DNA from 3 places in the Spongiibacter sp. IMCC21906 genome. Region 2 is predicted to be linked to each of the others. Evidence: predicted binding sites of a transcription regulator. Region 2 holds the regulator's gene; each other region holds the start of a gene.
The links. Region 2 encodes sigma-54, which starts transcription at its own class of promoters, with help from an activator protein. Its sites were predicted from a motif close to TGGCACANNNNTTGCNNT; they were not measured.
Positions count from the first base shown of each region.

Region 1: a site for sigma-54 is predicted at 1,836-1,853, ahead of IMCC21906_RS07330 (ammonium transporter). Genes of this name have one in related genera too.
Region 3: a site for sigma-54 is predicted at 3,104-3,121, ahead of IMCC21906_RS11205 (CmpA/NrtA family ABC transporter substrate-binding protein). Genes of this name have one in related genera too.

Region 1 covers NZ_CP011477.1:1,606,494-1,611,577, forward strand. The annotation lists gene IMCC21906_RS07325 (hypothetical protein) at 1-482, opposite strand, end outside; gene IMCC21906_RS07330 (ammonium transporter) at 479-1,783, opposite strand; gene IMCC21906_RS07335 (DUF2061 domain-containing protein) at 2,144-2,356, shown strand; gene IMCC21906_RS07340 (hypothetical protein) at 2,369-2,551, opposite strand; gene IMCC21906_RS07345 (DUF502 domain-containing protein) at 2,821-3,429, shown strand; gene IMCC21906_RS07350 (hypothetical protein) at 3,584-3,994, shown strand; gene IMCC21906_RS07355 (M56 family metallopeptidase) at 4,019-4,819, opposite strand; gene IMCC21906_RS07360 (BlaI/MecI/CopY family transcriptional regulator) at 4,950-5,084, opposite strand, start outside.
Region 2 covers NZ_CP011477.1:1,265,393-1,270,476, forward strand. The annotation lists gene mgtE (magnesium transporter) at 1-710, opposite strand, end outside; gene IMCC21906_RS05775 (HPr family phosphocarrier protein) at 998-1,267, opposite strand; gene rapZ (RNase adapter RapZ) at 1,278-2,135, opposite strand; gene IMCC21906_RS05785 (PTS sugar transporter subunit IIA) at 2,137-2,586, opposite strand; gene hpf (ribosome hibernation-promoting factor, HPF/YfiA family) at 2,620-2,907, opposite strand; gene IMCC21906_RS05795 (RNA polymerase factor sigma-54) at 2,986-4,494, opposite strand; gene lptB (LPS export ABC transporter ATP-binding protein) at 4,662-5,084, opposite strand, start outside.
Region 3 covers NZ_CP011477.1:2,414,749-2,419,832, forward strand. The annotation lists gene IMCC21906_RS11190 (glutamine--tRNA ligase/YqeY domain fusion protein) at 1-1,447, opposite strand, end outside; gene IMCC21906_RS11195 (peptidylprolyl isomerase) at 1,631-2,125, shown strand; gene IMCC21906_RS11200 (UDP-2,3-diacylglucosamine diphosphatase) at 2,125-2,853, shown strand; gene IMCC21906_RS11205 (CmpA/NrtA family ABC transporter substrate-binding protein) at 3,251-4,615, shown strand; gene IMCC21906_RS11210 (ABC transporter permease) at 4,658-5,084, shown strand, end outside.

The DNA.
Region 1 (5,084 bases), 340 kb from region 2:
GCATTGTTTAGCTCTAAAGCTTGACGATTCGATAGCCACCGCTGAAGTGCATCCAATATGTTGTGGGGCAATTTGCGACGTCGCAGCGCCGCAAAAAGGTCGAGTTTAAGTTTAGTTTGTTGGCTTTCGTTGAGTTGTGACATTAAGGCTAGAATTAATGCCGAGAAAGCAACATTGTGACTCAGTGCTTGGGGGTTTTCTTGGGATATGTTGCTGGTATTACGCGACGTTTTTTTTTGTAACTCGTTTACAGGAAGATTCATGGCATTCAGCAAGCTTCGCAATACTGCGCTTCGCTGTTTTTTCAGCGCGCTATCTTCATTACATATATAAGCTACAAAGCGTTGTAGGGCCAAGCTGGGTTGATCTGCGTAACTGTTTTCCCAATGCTGCACGGCGCGCTCCAGGTCTTGTTCATCCATAAAGTCGTGCAGACCTGTGTAAATGGCTTGTCGTCGCTGGTTAACATCCTTTGTATTCATCGGGTGTAATCCAGGTCACTGGCGCGATCGGCGGTGTAGGCGGTAATGCCAGAGGGGAATTCAGGGTAACCGATCTCGGCATGTTCGCTCAGATCAAGACCGCGTTGTTCATGGAGGGGCGGCGCACGTAGCCCCATGGTGAGGTCAATCAGGTAGTACACAATAAGCGATGTGGAAAAGGTCCAGATAAAACAGGCTAAAATCCCCACTAGCTGAATTACGATAAGCTCGGAATTGAACATATTGCCGGTATAGAAAAGGCCTGCGGCCAAGGTACCCCAGGCTCCGGCAAAGCCGTGAACAGAGACGGCACCCACCACGTCATCCATGTTGAGTCGCAACAACATTTGGCTGCCCAAGCTGCAAATAATCCCGCCGATAAAGCCGGTAATCAATGCATAGATTGGGGTCATTGTGGCGCAGCCAGCAGTGATGGCGACCAAGCCTGCCAAGCTTCCGTTAACGGTAGCGGTGAGCAAAATGGGTTGGCGCTTAACCATTGCCAGTAGCATGCATGCGGAGGCTCCCGCCGCTGCGGCTAATTGGGTGTTAAGATTAATTAATCCTATATCGACACTGGCCGCCAAGGTTGAACCACCGTTAAAACCAAACCAGCCAAACCATAAAATAAATCCACCCAGTGCCACCAAACTTAGATTGTGGCCGCGAATTTCTCGAGGTTTACCATTTTTGTCAAAGCGTCCCAACCGAGGGCCAAGAATAATAATCCCTGCCAGCGCGCACCATGCGCCGACGGAGTGAACAACGGTTGAGCCTGCAAAATCGATAAAGCCCATTTTGGCTAGCCAGCCACCACTGTTCCATACCCAGCTGCCGAATACCGGATAAATAATAGCAATGATAATAATTGCCCCAACTAGATAGGCTTCAAATCGAGTGCGCTCAGCCATGGCGCCACTGGCAATGGTTACGGCTGTTGCCGCAAACATGGTTTGAAAAAGCAGTACCCCGTAAGTGCCTGCATCACTTTGGTTTAAGAGAAAAAGGTCGGTACCAAAGAGGCCAGTTGTATTGCTGCCAAACATCAGTCCATAACCAATAGCCCAAAATATTAAGGTGCCAATGCAGACATCCATATAATTTTTCATCACCACGTTTAAAGTGTTTTTGGATCGTGACATACCAGACTCTAAGAGCGCGAAACCGGCTTGCATCAAAAATACGAGGGCGCTGGCGGTGACAAGCCAAACCATATCCATCGCTGCGCTGGCGTCATCGGCAATGGCGGGCGGACTTAATGCTACTAATACGAGCAGGGTCAGGTTTTGGAAACGTCTCATATAAGCCTCAACTTATGAAGGTGGACGTAATGCCCGCCAAAGTCAGAAAGCTCAAGCAACTGCTGTGCCAGTCACTGTTTAAGAGCGTGGAGAAAAAGGGATGATTCGCTTTGGTGTCTAAACCTAAGTTTTTGAAGAGGGTTGGTTTTATAGAAAGCTGTAGATGAATAGTGGCACCGCACCATCTGACCTTATCCTCAGCGCTATAGGCCTAGTGTGATAGGTGAGGGCTATGGTTATCTTTGAAATTATCAACTTCTGTATTTGCTCGGAGTCGCTATTATTGTTTTGTTGCAGCGGGGTTTGTGGCGTATTTCTGCCACTGCCAGTAGTGGGACTTAACCAAGAGGAGTTTATACCGTGAAAAAAACAATGAGTTTTGCTGTGATGCACTTCAGTGTTGCTTTTATGGTGGCGTACTTATTGACCGGAAGCTTGTTGATAGGAGGGACCTTGGCGTTACTGGAACCAGCGGTAAATACGGTTGCGTTCTACTTTCACGAGAAAATGTGGGCAAAGGCCGAGAGTCGTTCCGCTGCGATTGTTAATGAAGAATCCTTGTTGTTTGGATAGCGACTTTATTCCTTAGCTCGGCCCCATGCACTGACGGGCAAGTGCCAACACCAGGCCTAGTCCGACTAAAGGCAGTATCCAGCGGCTCATTCGCTGCTGGGTTTCTGGGCTTGGTTGCGGTGAGTATTTTTCGATTAATGGGACGATGACAAGCAAGGCGACCATCAATACTGCAATAATAATGAGCAAATTCATTTTGGCCCTCGGTTAGCCAGGGTGAATGCCGATTGGATCATATTTAAGGCTAACATGACTAATGGATTAAACAATGAGGGCGGAGATTCGAGGTCTGCAGCATCTGCTAAATACTCTCAGCACGAAAACTAACCTAGGCCCTGGCCCCTTTGTGAAAAACTCACGTAGGCCTGGTGAAACTTCTATCGGTCAATCCTGCCCAAAACTCCATACTGTCGCATGGCAAATTATTGTACGCGATTAAGAACAACGATTCAGGGAGAGAAAATATGCGCGGATTTAGTGCCGCCTTTTTGCGTGGGCTGTTTGTGTTATTACCGGTAATGTTGTCTATTCAGTTGGCAATGTGGGTAGTGGCAACGGCAGAATCCTGGTTAGCGCCGCCATTAAAAGAAGTCTTGGGTAGCGTTTATATACCGGGAATGGCCTTAGTCTTGTTGGTATTGTTGACGGTATTCATCGGTTTGAGTTTGCGCTGGCCAACCGGAACCTATATCTGGGGGTTGCCAGGGCGTTTTTTAGAACAACTTCCGGTGTTGCGGCAAATTTATGGAACGTTCAAAGACATTATGGAAATTATGGGCGGTCAGAAATTTGATGACGAGGCTGTGGTCATGGTCGAGCTGCCCAACAGTGAAGCCCGCTTAATTGGTATTGTTACGGTAAGGCATCAGGGTAATGGCAACACTATCGCCAGTGAGCTGGATGATGATCATATTGCCGTCTATTTGCCTATGAGTTATCAGGTGGGTGGCTATACGGTAATTGTTCCCCGCCGGCATACGCGTCCTTTAAATATGAGCCCAGCAGATGCCTTGCAGTTAGTGCTCAGTGGCGGTGTGGTGTCAGAAAATCGCGAAGGTGCTGACAAGACATAAAATACAGCGCATCAGCCGATATTTGTTATAACTCACACATAACTTACAAAGGTGCTAAGCCGGTTTTAGAGTGATAGCATTCAAGAGCGGTTTTCGTATCTTCATTTTCAGAACAGCCGTCTTTAAAGGATCAAGTCGAAAGGAAAGGTGTCCTATGATAAAGCTAAAGGTACTTGCTACACGTCTCTTGTTACTTTGCTGGGGAGTGGCGCTTCACGCTGCTGAAACAGGGCCGATACGCGGCGAAGTGGGCTTTGTGGATGAGGTTAGTGGTGCACGAGTGGAAGCGGTAGACCCTGATGAAAATGGGGAGTATCGCGTTTTGGTGTCACTTCCTAATACCGACACAAACAAATCGCCAACGATTATCGAGGAAATTGTCGTTCGTGCTGAGCGAGACGAGTCTGTCGTTGATGAGCCCGCTCCTGCTGCGCCGCGTTATGAAGTGATTAAAGACTACGCTAATGACCGTTATGGATTTTATGTTTATCTCGGTAAAAATAAATCCCTGCCGTTTAGAATATTCTTTAAAGACCACAGTGCCAAAGAGATACATAATCGCTAGGAATGGCTACTCTTCACTTTTTGGCTAATGCTGGGTGAGTCCCAGCATGAGCCATTCGACGTAGTGGTGAAGTGGCGTGACGCTTAAACATAACGCTGCAGCAGCGACACAGGACAAACTGAACGAGACCGATTTTGGGAGCGTTAACGGCGAGGGCCCTAATAAGTTCTTCACTCGCTGTTCCACAGATTCTTTTGCGAAAGCGCAGTATATTGCCGAACTTTGAGACTTGCTTGCCGCAGCGAGTTTTAGAATGCATCTGGCAACATCACCGGGTTCATGGTGTTGGCATGATCGTAAATCGCAAGATTTTTCAATGCATAAGCACAGCTCTGAAATAAAATAACGGGCGCCGGGCATGGGTAAGCTGAGTAGCCTCGCAAGCAGAATTCGCAGGTTGTCGCGGTTTAATCGATGTCCTTGCTCATGCAGAAGAATAATGTCGACTTCCTTCTTGCTGCACTGTTTTAACAAGCCTGTGCTCACTACAATTTGTGGTTTAAATAAGCCGCTAGTAAATGCGAGTGGTGTTTGCTCGTCAATCTCCCAAAACCCTGCTCTGGTCTTGCAAAGTCCTCGTATTCCGTTGCCAAATCGTAGATTAGTTCGCCCATCTTGCCAGCTTTTAACTGCAACAAGAGCGAGCGCGGTCGCTGTGATAATTAGTGACAGTGGCCCTAATTGGGGTAAATGCCCCACTGGCAAATGTTCTTCACAGGCTGGGCCGTGGCAGTGGAGTACTAGAAAAAAACTCCCAATCTGAGGGTAGTAGAGTAGCAGGGTCACCGCGAGACTCACCAATACGGGAATAGCAAGTACCAGCATTAATATGGTGCTTGCCTGGTTGGGGTCGAGTTTTTCGAGTAAGAACTTGAGTGGAGTGCGGAGTGTCAGTAACGCTAGACTTAATACGAACCAAATTGAAAGAAGTACAAAGTTTGCAGTGCCAAGGGTCTCAAGCATTTCGTCTATTGGTTTCGTGTTTGTCGATTAGCAGTTTAAGTCGGTCTAAAGAGTCATTATCTATGCTTGCGGCGGCATTTACAAAGCCGCTGAGAATGGTTTCGGTTGGGCCGTCATGCAAGGCATT
Region 2 (5,084 bases):
ACTGGTGCCGATACCCAGTCGTGACGTTGGAAAAGGGTGGCGACTTGGGGTGAAGGTAGGGTGGCGTTAATGGGCTCTACCTCGGTGTCCATAATCTCTCGAACGGTGACATTGAGGTCTGAGACGAGTAGTTTGCGCAGCGACAGCACACCAATGTATTGGTCGTTGCGGTTTACGACAATTAAGCTGTCCGTCATTTCGGGCAGCTGTTCGTGGCGACGTAAATAGCGCAGTGCCACATCCAGCGTAATATTGGGCCGCACGGTGATGGTGTCGGTGTTCATTAGACCACCGGCACTGTCCTCGTCGTAGGACAGGACTTGCTCTACCCGGAGCCGGTCTTGGTGGTCCATCGACTCCAGTACTTCCCGGATAATACGATCGGGGAGCTGCTGGAGAATGTCGGCAATGTCATCGGCTTCCAGGCCTTCGGTAATAGCCGCGACTTCTTCGGCATCCATCTGCCGCAAAAATTGACTCTGCACCTCGTCGTTGAGGTACTGGAGAATATCCCCTTCGTTTTCGGCATCCACCAGCTGCCACAGCAGTGCGCGGACGGTCTGCGGGGTAGATTCGATAAGGTGGGCGGCGTCGGCGGGGGGCAGGCCATTGATCATGCGCCGAATTTGCAAAAAGCCGCCGGTTCCAATTGCGTCATTTAGCGCTTGGAGTTGCTCTTCTGAGTGGTGTTTTTCAGCACTGGCAGCCATGAATCTCTCTGTGCAGACGAGGGGCGAGAGGGCCTCGCCAATACAGCGAGGGTCGCAGTTGGCAATTATCCTTTAAAGCGCCTTGGACAACAATCAATGCTGAGTGCGAAAGGAGAGATTTAGGGCGTCGCTAGCTAATTACAAGGAATCTCGGGTGTACGCGGACAAGTTGTTGTGCGAACAACTGTATGCATGCTGCAAGAAGGATGGAATACGGGAGCCGCTAGCCGGGCTTAAGGCTGGCTAAATCTGAGCTGTCAGCGAATTCATTGGCGGTGTCTGAGATTTTATTCGCCTTCATCAAAGCGGTTATTAATGATGTCGGTGATGGCATTGAGGGCTTTTTGCTCATCGGCACCATCACAGCGAATCGTAATGTCACTGCCTTTGGTGGCTGCTAGCATCATTACCGCCATAATACTTTTGCCGTCAACACTGCGGCCGTCTACTTCGGCTTCTACCTTGGCGCTAAACGCGGAAGCCGTGCTGACGAATTTTGCGGCTGCCCGGGCGTGCAGACCAAGTTTGTTAATTATTGTGAGCTTGGTTTCAACCATCGGGTGTCGTCTATAGTTGCAGTTCGCGATGGCGAACTTGAAGGCCGGGGTACTGGCTTTGGAGGGACGAAGCCAGCGTTTCCGCCATGTATACTGAGCGATGTTGGCCGCCTGTGCAACCAATCGCTACGGTGAAGTAGCTGCGATTACTGGCTTCAATTTTAGGAAGCCAGTGTTGCAGATAGCTTAAAATATCGTCATGCATTTTTTGTACGTCTACTTCGTCTTGAAGAAATGCCACGACTTCTGGGTCACGACCCGTTAGCTTGCGCAGGCTCTCGTTCCAGTGGGGGTTGGGGAGCATGCGTAAATCAAATACCAAGTCGGCATCAATGGGCAAGCCGCGCTTAAAACCAAAGGACTTAAGCTGTATGGCGAGTTGCGCGGCATCGGCGCCAAGAATGCGGTCTCGAATGGCGGCTCTGAGGTCGTGAACGGTCATGTCGCTGCTGTCGATGGTCAGCGATGCCTCAACCACAATCGGCTCTAGCAAGATGGCTTCTAATTTTATGGCTTCTGCCAGGGGCAAGGCCTTGCTGGTCAAAGGGTGTCTGCGACGGGTTTCACTAAACCGTTTTATGAGTTTATCTTCAGCGGCATCGAGAAAAACAATGCTGAGTTTGGCGTATTGCCTGACCTGCTCACAAAGGCTTTTAAAACGTTGGAGTTCGGCCTGTGAGTTGCGGGCATCTATACACACGGCCACCTGTTTGTGAGCTTTAAGTGGATTTTGCGACAGCTCTTGCACCAGTGCTGGCAACAGTGACACCGGGAGGTTGTCGATGGCGTAAAAGCCTTCGTCTTCCAGCTGGTGTAGGGCGGTACTTTTGCCCGAACCTGAGCGCCCACTGATGATGATCAGCTGCATATTAGCCCCGGATGGCCTGTTCAAACAGGGTTTGGTCGCTGTCGGCTTGGCGAAGTCGGCTTCTGAAGCTTTCTTCGTTAAAGGCGGCTGCGAGAGACCCCAGCACTTTCACGTGCTCGTCGTGGGCCTCGGCGGGGACGATCAGGGCAAACACTAAATCTACCGGCTGGTCGTCAATAGATTCAAACTCAATAGCTTTGTCGAGTTTTAACAGTATGCCGGTAATGCGTTGGCAGCGGCTGCTGCGGCAGTGGGGGATGGCAACGCCATGACCTATGCCGGTGCTGCCCAAGCGCTCACGGGCGAGCAAGTCATTAAATAACTCACCTTGATCATAATTCGAGTCGTCTTCGCTAATAAATTGAGCCACTTGCTCAAGAAGGCGTTTTTTGCTGTTAACGGACGTACCACAATGGGTACGTCCTTGGCTGAGTATAGAATCGAAGTTCATGATATTCGCTAAATAAGAGGAGGGTTGCCAGTCCTAACGGACCAGGTTCTTTTCCTTGTGTTTTATGAGTTGCCGGTCCAGTTTGTCGGTGAGGCTATCGATCGCGGCATACATGTCTTGTGATTCACTGGTGGCAAAAAGATCCGCGCCGGCAACGTGTACCGTGGCTTCGGCTTTTTGAATCAGTTTTTCTACAGAGAGTGTGACGTCGCTATTGGTTATGTTGTCAAAATGCCTCTGAAGTTTTGAGAGCTTGTTATTGACATAGTCGCGGAGAGCTGGAGTGACGTCTACGTGATGACCACTAACAGTTATTTGCATATTGTTGCTCCTTCATCGCTGTAAGTAACCAGCGCCTCCCGGCGCGTAAGTGACGGTCGTGATGTAAGATCACGGCCACTAAACTAGTCGTTTCCGCTCGTTGGAGGGGGGGATGACTAGCGATTCTCGGTATTTTGCAATGGTTCGGCGTGCCACCTGTATGCCTTGTTCTCCTAACAGCTCGGTGATTTTGCTATCGCTGAGTGGTTTGCGGGGGTTTTCCGCGGCGATTAGCTTTTTAATCAATGCTCGGATCGCTGTCGAGGAGCATTCTCCGCCGGTATCAGTGGAGACATGGCTGGAGAAGAAAAATTTCAGTTCGTAAATGCCTCTAGGCGTATGCATGTATTTTTGGGTAGTGACGCGAGAGATCGTTGACTCATGCATACCCACTGCCTCGGCAATATCATGAAGTACCAATGGCTTCATGGCCTCTTCACCATACTCTAGAAAGCCACGCTGATATTCAACAATCTTGCTGGCCACTTTCATCAATGTTTCATTGCGACTCTGCAGGCTTTTGATAAACCAGCGTGCTTCCTGCAAATTATCACGAATATAGTTGTTATCGCTGCTGTTACTGCTCTGCCGGGCCATAGAGGCGTACTGGGCGTTGATTTGAATCTTGGGGGCAATATCAGGGTTGAGCTCAACTAGCCAGCGGCCTTCTTTTTTACTGACAAAAACGTCAGGCACGACGTATTCGGTTTCGCTGGCACCCACGGCGTCGCCGGGGGTGGGGTTGAGGCTTTGGATAAGCTTGAGAATGTCTTTTAGCTGCTCTTCTTTAATGCGGCAGCGGCGCATGATTTGATTGTAGTCTCGATTGCCAAGTTGGGCCATGTATTGGCCGACTATCAGCATGGCTTCTTCGCGCCACGGGGTGTCGTGGTGGAGCTGCCTTAACTGAATGAGCAGGCATTCTTGTAGGTCTTGGCCGCCAACGCCAGGTGGATCAAAATTTTGAATGAGATGAAGCACGGCTCGTACTTCTTCAATTTCGGCTTCTTCGTTGTTAAAGCTTTCAACTAAGTCTTCTATAGATAGGGTCAAGCGACCCTTTTCATCAATGGCATCAATCAGGGCGTCGGCAATAAGGCGGTCGACTTCGGACAAGCGACTGACATTGAGCTGCCACCGCAGGTGGTCTTGCAGAGAGTCTGAGCTGCCGTGGCGGTAGTCGTTGTTGTAATCGCTGTCGTCTATGGCGCTGGGAGTACTGCTACCACTGCCGCTGCTTTGATAAACGTCATCCCACTGGCTGTCGACTGGGAGGTCTTCGGGAATGTCACTGCGCTCGGCCCAGCTGTCGTCGGCATCGTTATCTGCTGTGGCTGTAGGTTCTTTTGCTTCTGTGTTGGTTTTTTCGGCCGAATCAGTTTCTGGCTTAGAGGGTGTGTTTTGTTGCTGAGATTCGGTGTCTACTCCTTCGTCCTCACTGATTTCCAGTAAGGGGTTCGAGTCCAGTGCAGATTGGATTTCTTGCTGCAAATCGAGGGTAGAAAGCTGAAGTAAACGGATCGCTTGTTGCAGCTGTGGTGTCATGGTCAGCTGCTGGCCAACCTTGAGCTGGAGCGATTGTTTCATAGGCAGTGGCTTCTACAACATGAAAAGGTAACGCGAGTATTTTCTACTCTACCAACGGGTGGTATACCCTCGCAATTCAGGAAATGATTCTGTATTTGCGTACCTTGAGTGTAGTCGCCTCTATTCGAGCCTGCAATACCTGTGCCGAATCAAAATTTTAATGGCGCTTAAAGTGTAAATTTGTCACCTAGGTAAATTTCCCGCACGATCTCGCTGTTTAGCACCGTGTTAGCATCGCCTTCGGCGACGATACGGCCTTCACCAACAATATAGGCTTTTTCACAAATTTGTAGGGTTTCCCGAACATTGTGGTCGGTAATCAATACGCCGATACCTCGTGCCTGCAGATGGCGGATGATTTGTTGAATATCATTCACCGAAATAGGGTCTACCCCGGCAAAGGGCTCATCAAGCAGAATAAAGCTGGGGTCGGTGGCCAGGGCTCTGGCAATTTCCACTCGGCGGCGTTCGCCCCCAGACAGGGTCATCCCTTTTGAGTCGCGGATATGGGTAATGTGAAACTCTTGTAGCAAGGCTTCTAATTTTTCTTTTCGCTGTTTGCGGTTTAGGTCTTTGCGGGTTTCAAGAAT
Region 3 (5,084 bases), 1.1 Mb from region 2:
CGTGATTAAACAGCCGATCGTATAAACGCACTTCAGCTTGCTTGCCATGACTGGCAGAAACCCAATGGATCACGCCCTTGGGTTTGACACCATCGCTGGGGTCTTCACCTAATGTGTCAGGGTCATAGCTGCAATGCACCTCAACAATATTGCCCGCCTCGTCTTTAATGGCTTCTTCGGCGAATAAGACATAGGCGTTGCGCAGACGCACTTTTTTACCCAGCACCAAGCGCTTGTACTTTTTATTAGCCTCTTCTCTAAAGTCCTCTCGCTCAATGTAGATTTCTTTTGAGAAAGGTAGCTGACGCATGCCAAGATCATCCCGGTTGGGGTGGCCCGGCGCCGACAAAGTTTCGACCTTATCGTCTGGATAATTAGTGATAACCAGCTTCAAGGGCTCCAGTACACACATTGCCCGTGGCGCGTTTTTATCCAGATCATCCCGAATAGCGTGCTCCAACATGGCCACATCCACCACCCCCTCACTACGGGCGACACCGACCATTTCACAGAAATGCCGCAGCGAGCCCGGGGTAAAACCACGGCGACGCATACCGGCAATAGTCGGCATACGAGGGTCGTCCCAGCCAGCCACAACATGTTCATCCACCAGGTTTTTCAGCTTGCGCTTACTGGTGACGGTGTAATTCAGATTTAGGCGGGCAAACTCATACTGTTTTGGTTGAGCAGGCACCGGCAAATTAGCAATAAACCATTCGTATAGCGGCCGATGGTCTTCAAACTCCAAGGTACAAATAGAATGGGTAATGCCCTCAATGGCATCCGACTGACCGTGGGTAAAATCATAGGTGGGATAAATACACCACTTATCGCCTGTTTGGTGATGGTGCTGTTTGCGAATGCGATAAATAATGGGGTCTCGCAGATTGATATTGCCAGCCGTCATATCGATTTTTGCCCGCAGAACCTTGCTGCCATCGTCAAACTGGCCATCACGCATCGCTCTAAACAACGCAAGATTTTCCTCGGCGCTGCGCTCGCGATAGGGGCTATTGCGACCGGGCTCCGTCAATGTACCGCGATACTCTCGCATTTCCTCGGCGTTCAGTTCGCAGACATAAGCCTTGCCAGATTGGATCAAATGCTCGGCGTACTCATACAAGGTATCAAAGTAGTCGGAAGCAAAACGAACCGGTCCGTTCCACTCAAAACCCAACCACTGAATGTCCTCCTTTATCGCATCAATATAGCGTTGTTCTTCTTTAGCCGGATTGGTGTCATCAAAACGCAAATGACATTGCCCGCCAAACTGTTTGGCTAAACCAAAATTAAGGCAAATTGATTTGGCATGACCAATATGTAAGTACCCGTTGGGTTCGGGAGGAAAACGGGTGACCAGCGCCTGCTCTGCCAAACGTCCTTGATTAATGTCCTCCCGGACCAGATGACGTAAAAAATTATTACCCGTTGCTGCTTCTTCGCTCATTAAAAACGTCCAGAACACCCTGCTAGCAGGGAAAAATCGGAGAGACGGCTATCCACTTCAACCTCAAACAACAAGGCTTTTTACTGCCGCCAAAAAACGGAAAATCACATGGATTTCGCCGCGAGATCAAAAACCGCGTATTATACCGGCTTTAAATTCCAGTTATAAGCGAGATCGAAGTAAATGGTTATCTTTAAAACAAATTTTGGCGACATCAAAATCGAGTTGGACTTTGAGAAAGCCCCCAAAACGGCAGCAAACTTCAAGCAATACGTCCAAGAAGGTTTTTATGACGGTGTTATCTTCCACCGCGTAATCAACGGTTTTATGGTGCAAGGCGGTGGTTTTGAGCCCGGCATGAAAGAAAAAACAACCCGTGAGCCCATTGAGAACGAAGCGGACAACGGCCTGAAAAATGAAGAAGGCACCTTGGCAATGGCCCGCACCATGGACCCCCACTCAGCCAGTGCCCAGTTCTTCATTAACGTCAAAGACAACGACTTTTTGAACCACAGCAGCAAGTCTATGCAAGGCTGGGGCTACGCTGTTTTTGCTAAAGTAAGCGACGGCATGGACGTGGTTGAGAAAATAAAAGCTGTGCCCACCACCAGCAAAGCCGGTCATCAAGATGTACCCGCTGAAGACGTGGTTATCGAGAAGGCTATTTGGGAAGACTGATGCACCAACTGTTCATTTCTGACCTGCATCTTGAAGAAGAACGCCCGGATACCCTCCAGGCGTTTTTTCACTTTTTGCAAAATGATGCCCCCAGCGCTGACGAACTTTATATTCTCGGTGATTTTTTTGAATTCTGGATCGGTGACGACGATGATCGCCCCCTTGTAGATGAAATCAGCTCAGCCCTTGAACAGCTATCTCGTTCTGGCACCCACATATTTATCATGCGCGGCAACCGGGACTTTTTGCTCGGCGAAGATTTTTGCCGCCGCGCTGGGGCGACCCTGCTAGAAGATCCAACCGTGATTACGGTTGCCGGCGAGCCCTGCCTGCTTCTGCACGGCGACAGCCTTTGTACCCGAGACGAAAAATACATGGCTTTTCGGGCTCAATCCCGCACCCCCCAGTGGAAGGCAGCCGCCTTGGCCAAGCCACTGGAAGAGCGCCGCATTATTGCCAAGCAAATGCGCATTGCCAGTAACGAAGCAACCAGCAATAACGCCGAAGATATTATGGATGTCACGCCAGATGAGGTGATCGCTGTCTTAGCCCAGCACAATTGCCAGCGCATGATTCACGGTCATACCCACCGGCCACATCGACATTCAATATCCGTAAACGGTCAGCCCGCCGAACGCATCGTACTGGGTGACTGGGATCAACACCTCTGGTATTTAGCCGTCGACGGTCAAGATATCGAACTGCATCATCGCAAGATCACGTCATAATTCGGGCCGCTTAAACGGCGGCCTCACTACATCAGCAAGATATTTTTACCGCCTCTGCAATACCCACCTGCCACCCGATTTACTGACCCCGCCAATCATAAGATGCACTTTATTTGCACCATTAGCATGCATTACCCAAAATTCACCCCCCACCAAGCGACAAGGCCTCGCACAAAGATAGCGCATAAGACTAATCAAACCACTTTAAGATAACTCTATATCTCACTGTTTTATATGACTCCATGTCTTATGGCGCATCAATTGCTACCTCTTCGCTAGAGCGTTCTAACCCGGAAGTTAATCCGGCGAGCCACTCGTCGATAAAAGATTTTTTGGCCTCAACTGTTGGTATTGATCACACCCCAGTTGGGCCAAAACCTATAACGGAGTCAGACAAATGTCTTGGTATCATCGCTTGATCACCTCTGCCCTATGCGCGCTGTCAGTCAGTACTGCCAGCCTTGCCACTGCCGGCACCCCGGAAAAAGCCGAACTGAAATTCGGTTTTATAAAACTGACCGATATGGCCCCCCTGGCCATCGCTTACGAAAAATTCTTTTTTGAAGACGAAGGTCTCTACGTCACCCTGGAAGCTCAAGCAAACTGGAAGGTATTGCTGGACGGCGTCATTGACGGTCAACTCGACGGCGCTCACATGCTGGCAGGTCAGCCCCTGGGCGCCACCATCGGTTTTGGTACCCAGGCGCACATCATCACCGCGTTCAGCATGGACCTGAATGGCAATGGCATTACCGTGTCCAACGACGTTTGGGCTGAAATGAAAAAGAACATCCCCCACGATGACAGCGGCAAGCCCATTCACCCCATCAAGGCAGACTACTTAAAGCCGGTTGTGGAAAGTTACAAAGCCAAGGGCAAGCCGTTCAAAATGGGTATGGTTTTCCCAGTATCGACCCATAACTACGAACTGCGCTACTGGCTGGCTGCTGGCGGCATTCATCCCGGATACTATGCTCCAATGAAAGGGGATATCAGCGGCCAGATTGACGCCGATGCCCTGCTCTCCGTCACCCCACCCCCACAAATGCCCGCAACGATGGAAGCCGGAACCATTTACGGCTACTGCGTAGGCGAGCCCTGGAACCAGCAAGCTGTGTTCAAAGGCATCGGTGTTCCGGTCATTACCGACTATGAAATCTGGAAAAACAACCCAGAAAAAGTCTTTGGGGTAAGCAAAGAATGGGCTGAAAAATATCCCAACACCCATATTGCTGTCGTCAAAGCGCTGATCCGCGCCGCCAAATGGCTGGATGACAACAATAACGCCAACCGCCCCGAAGCGGTCAAAATTCTCAGTCAACCCAACTATGTCGGCGCCGACTACGATGTTATCGCCAACTCCATGACCGGCACCTTTGAATACGAAAAAGGCGACAAGCGCGACGTGCCTGACTTCAACGTATTCTTTCGATACAACGCCACTTTTCCCTACTACTCCGACGCGGTTTGGTACCTGACCCAGATGCGCCGCTGGGGTCAAATTGCCGAACATAAGCCCGACAGCTGGTATATGGATATCGCCAAAAAAGTTTACCGTCCTGACATCTATGCCGAAGCCGCCAAGCAGCTGATTGCCGAAGGCAAAATGGCCGCCAGCGACTTCCCGGATTTTGCCACTGAAACCGGTTTTAAACCGCCACAAACCGAGTTTATCGACGAGATAAGCTACGACGGCAGCAAACCGAATGAATACCTGAGCAAATTCAAAATTGGTCTCAAACCCAAAGACGCACTGAAGTAAGTACCACGAGGCCCGGCGTCCGGGGCCACCATGGAGACAGGCATGTTTAAACAAAACACAATGCACTACCTGAATCTGGCGGGTTTAAGCTGGATGATCCCCGTATTCAAGTTGGCCACGGGTGACAACCCTAAAGAACAAGGTCAAGAAATTCTGCGTCAAATCGGTTTGCCCATTATGGCAGTGCTGGTATTTCTGGCGGTATGGTCAACCCTGGCCGCCAAAGTGGACACCAGTTTGGGCACCTTCCCCGGTCCTGCTGCGGTGTACAGTGCCGCGCAGGGATTGCTGGAAGAACATCAAGCCGAACGCGTAAAAGCCGAAGCTTTTTACGAGCGGCAACACAAACGCAACGACGCGCTATTGGCCAAAAATCCCGACGCCGAGATAAAAATTCGAGACTACACCGGCAAAGCCACCTTTATCGATCAGATTTTTACCAGCTTAGTCACCGTGTTCACCGGCTTTA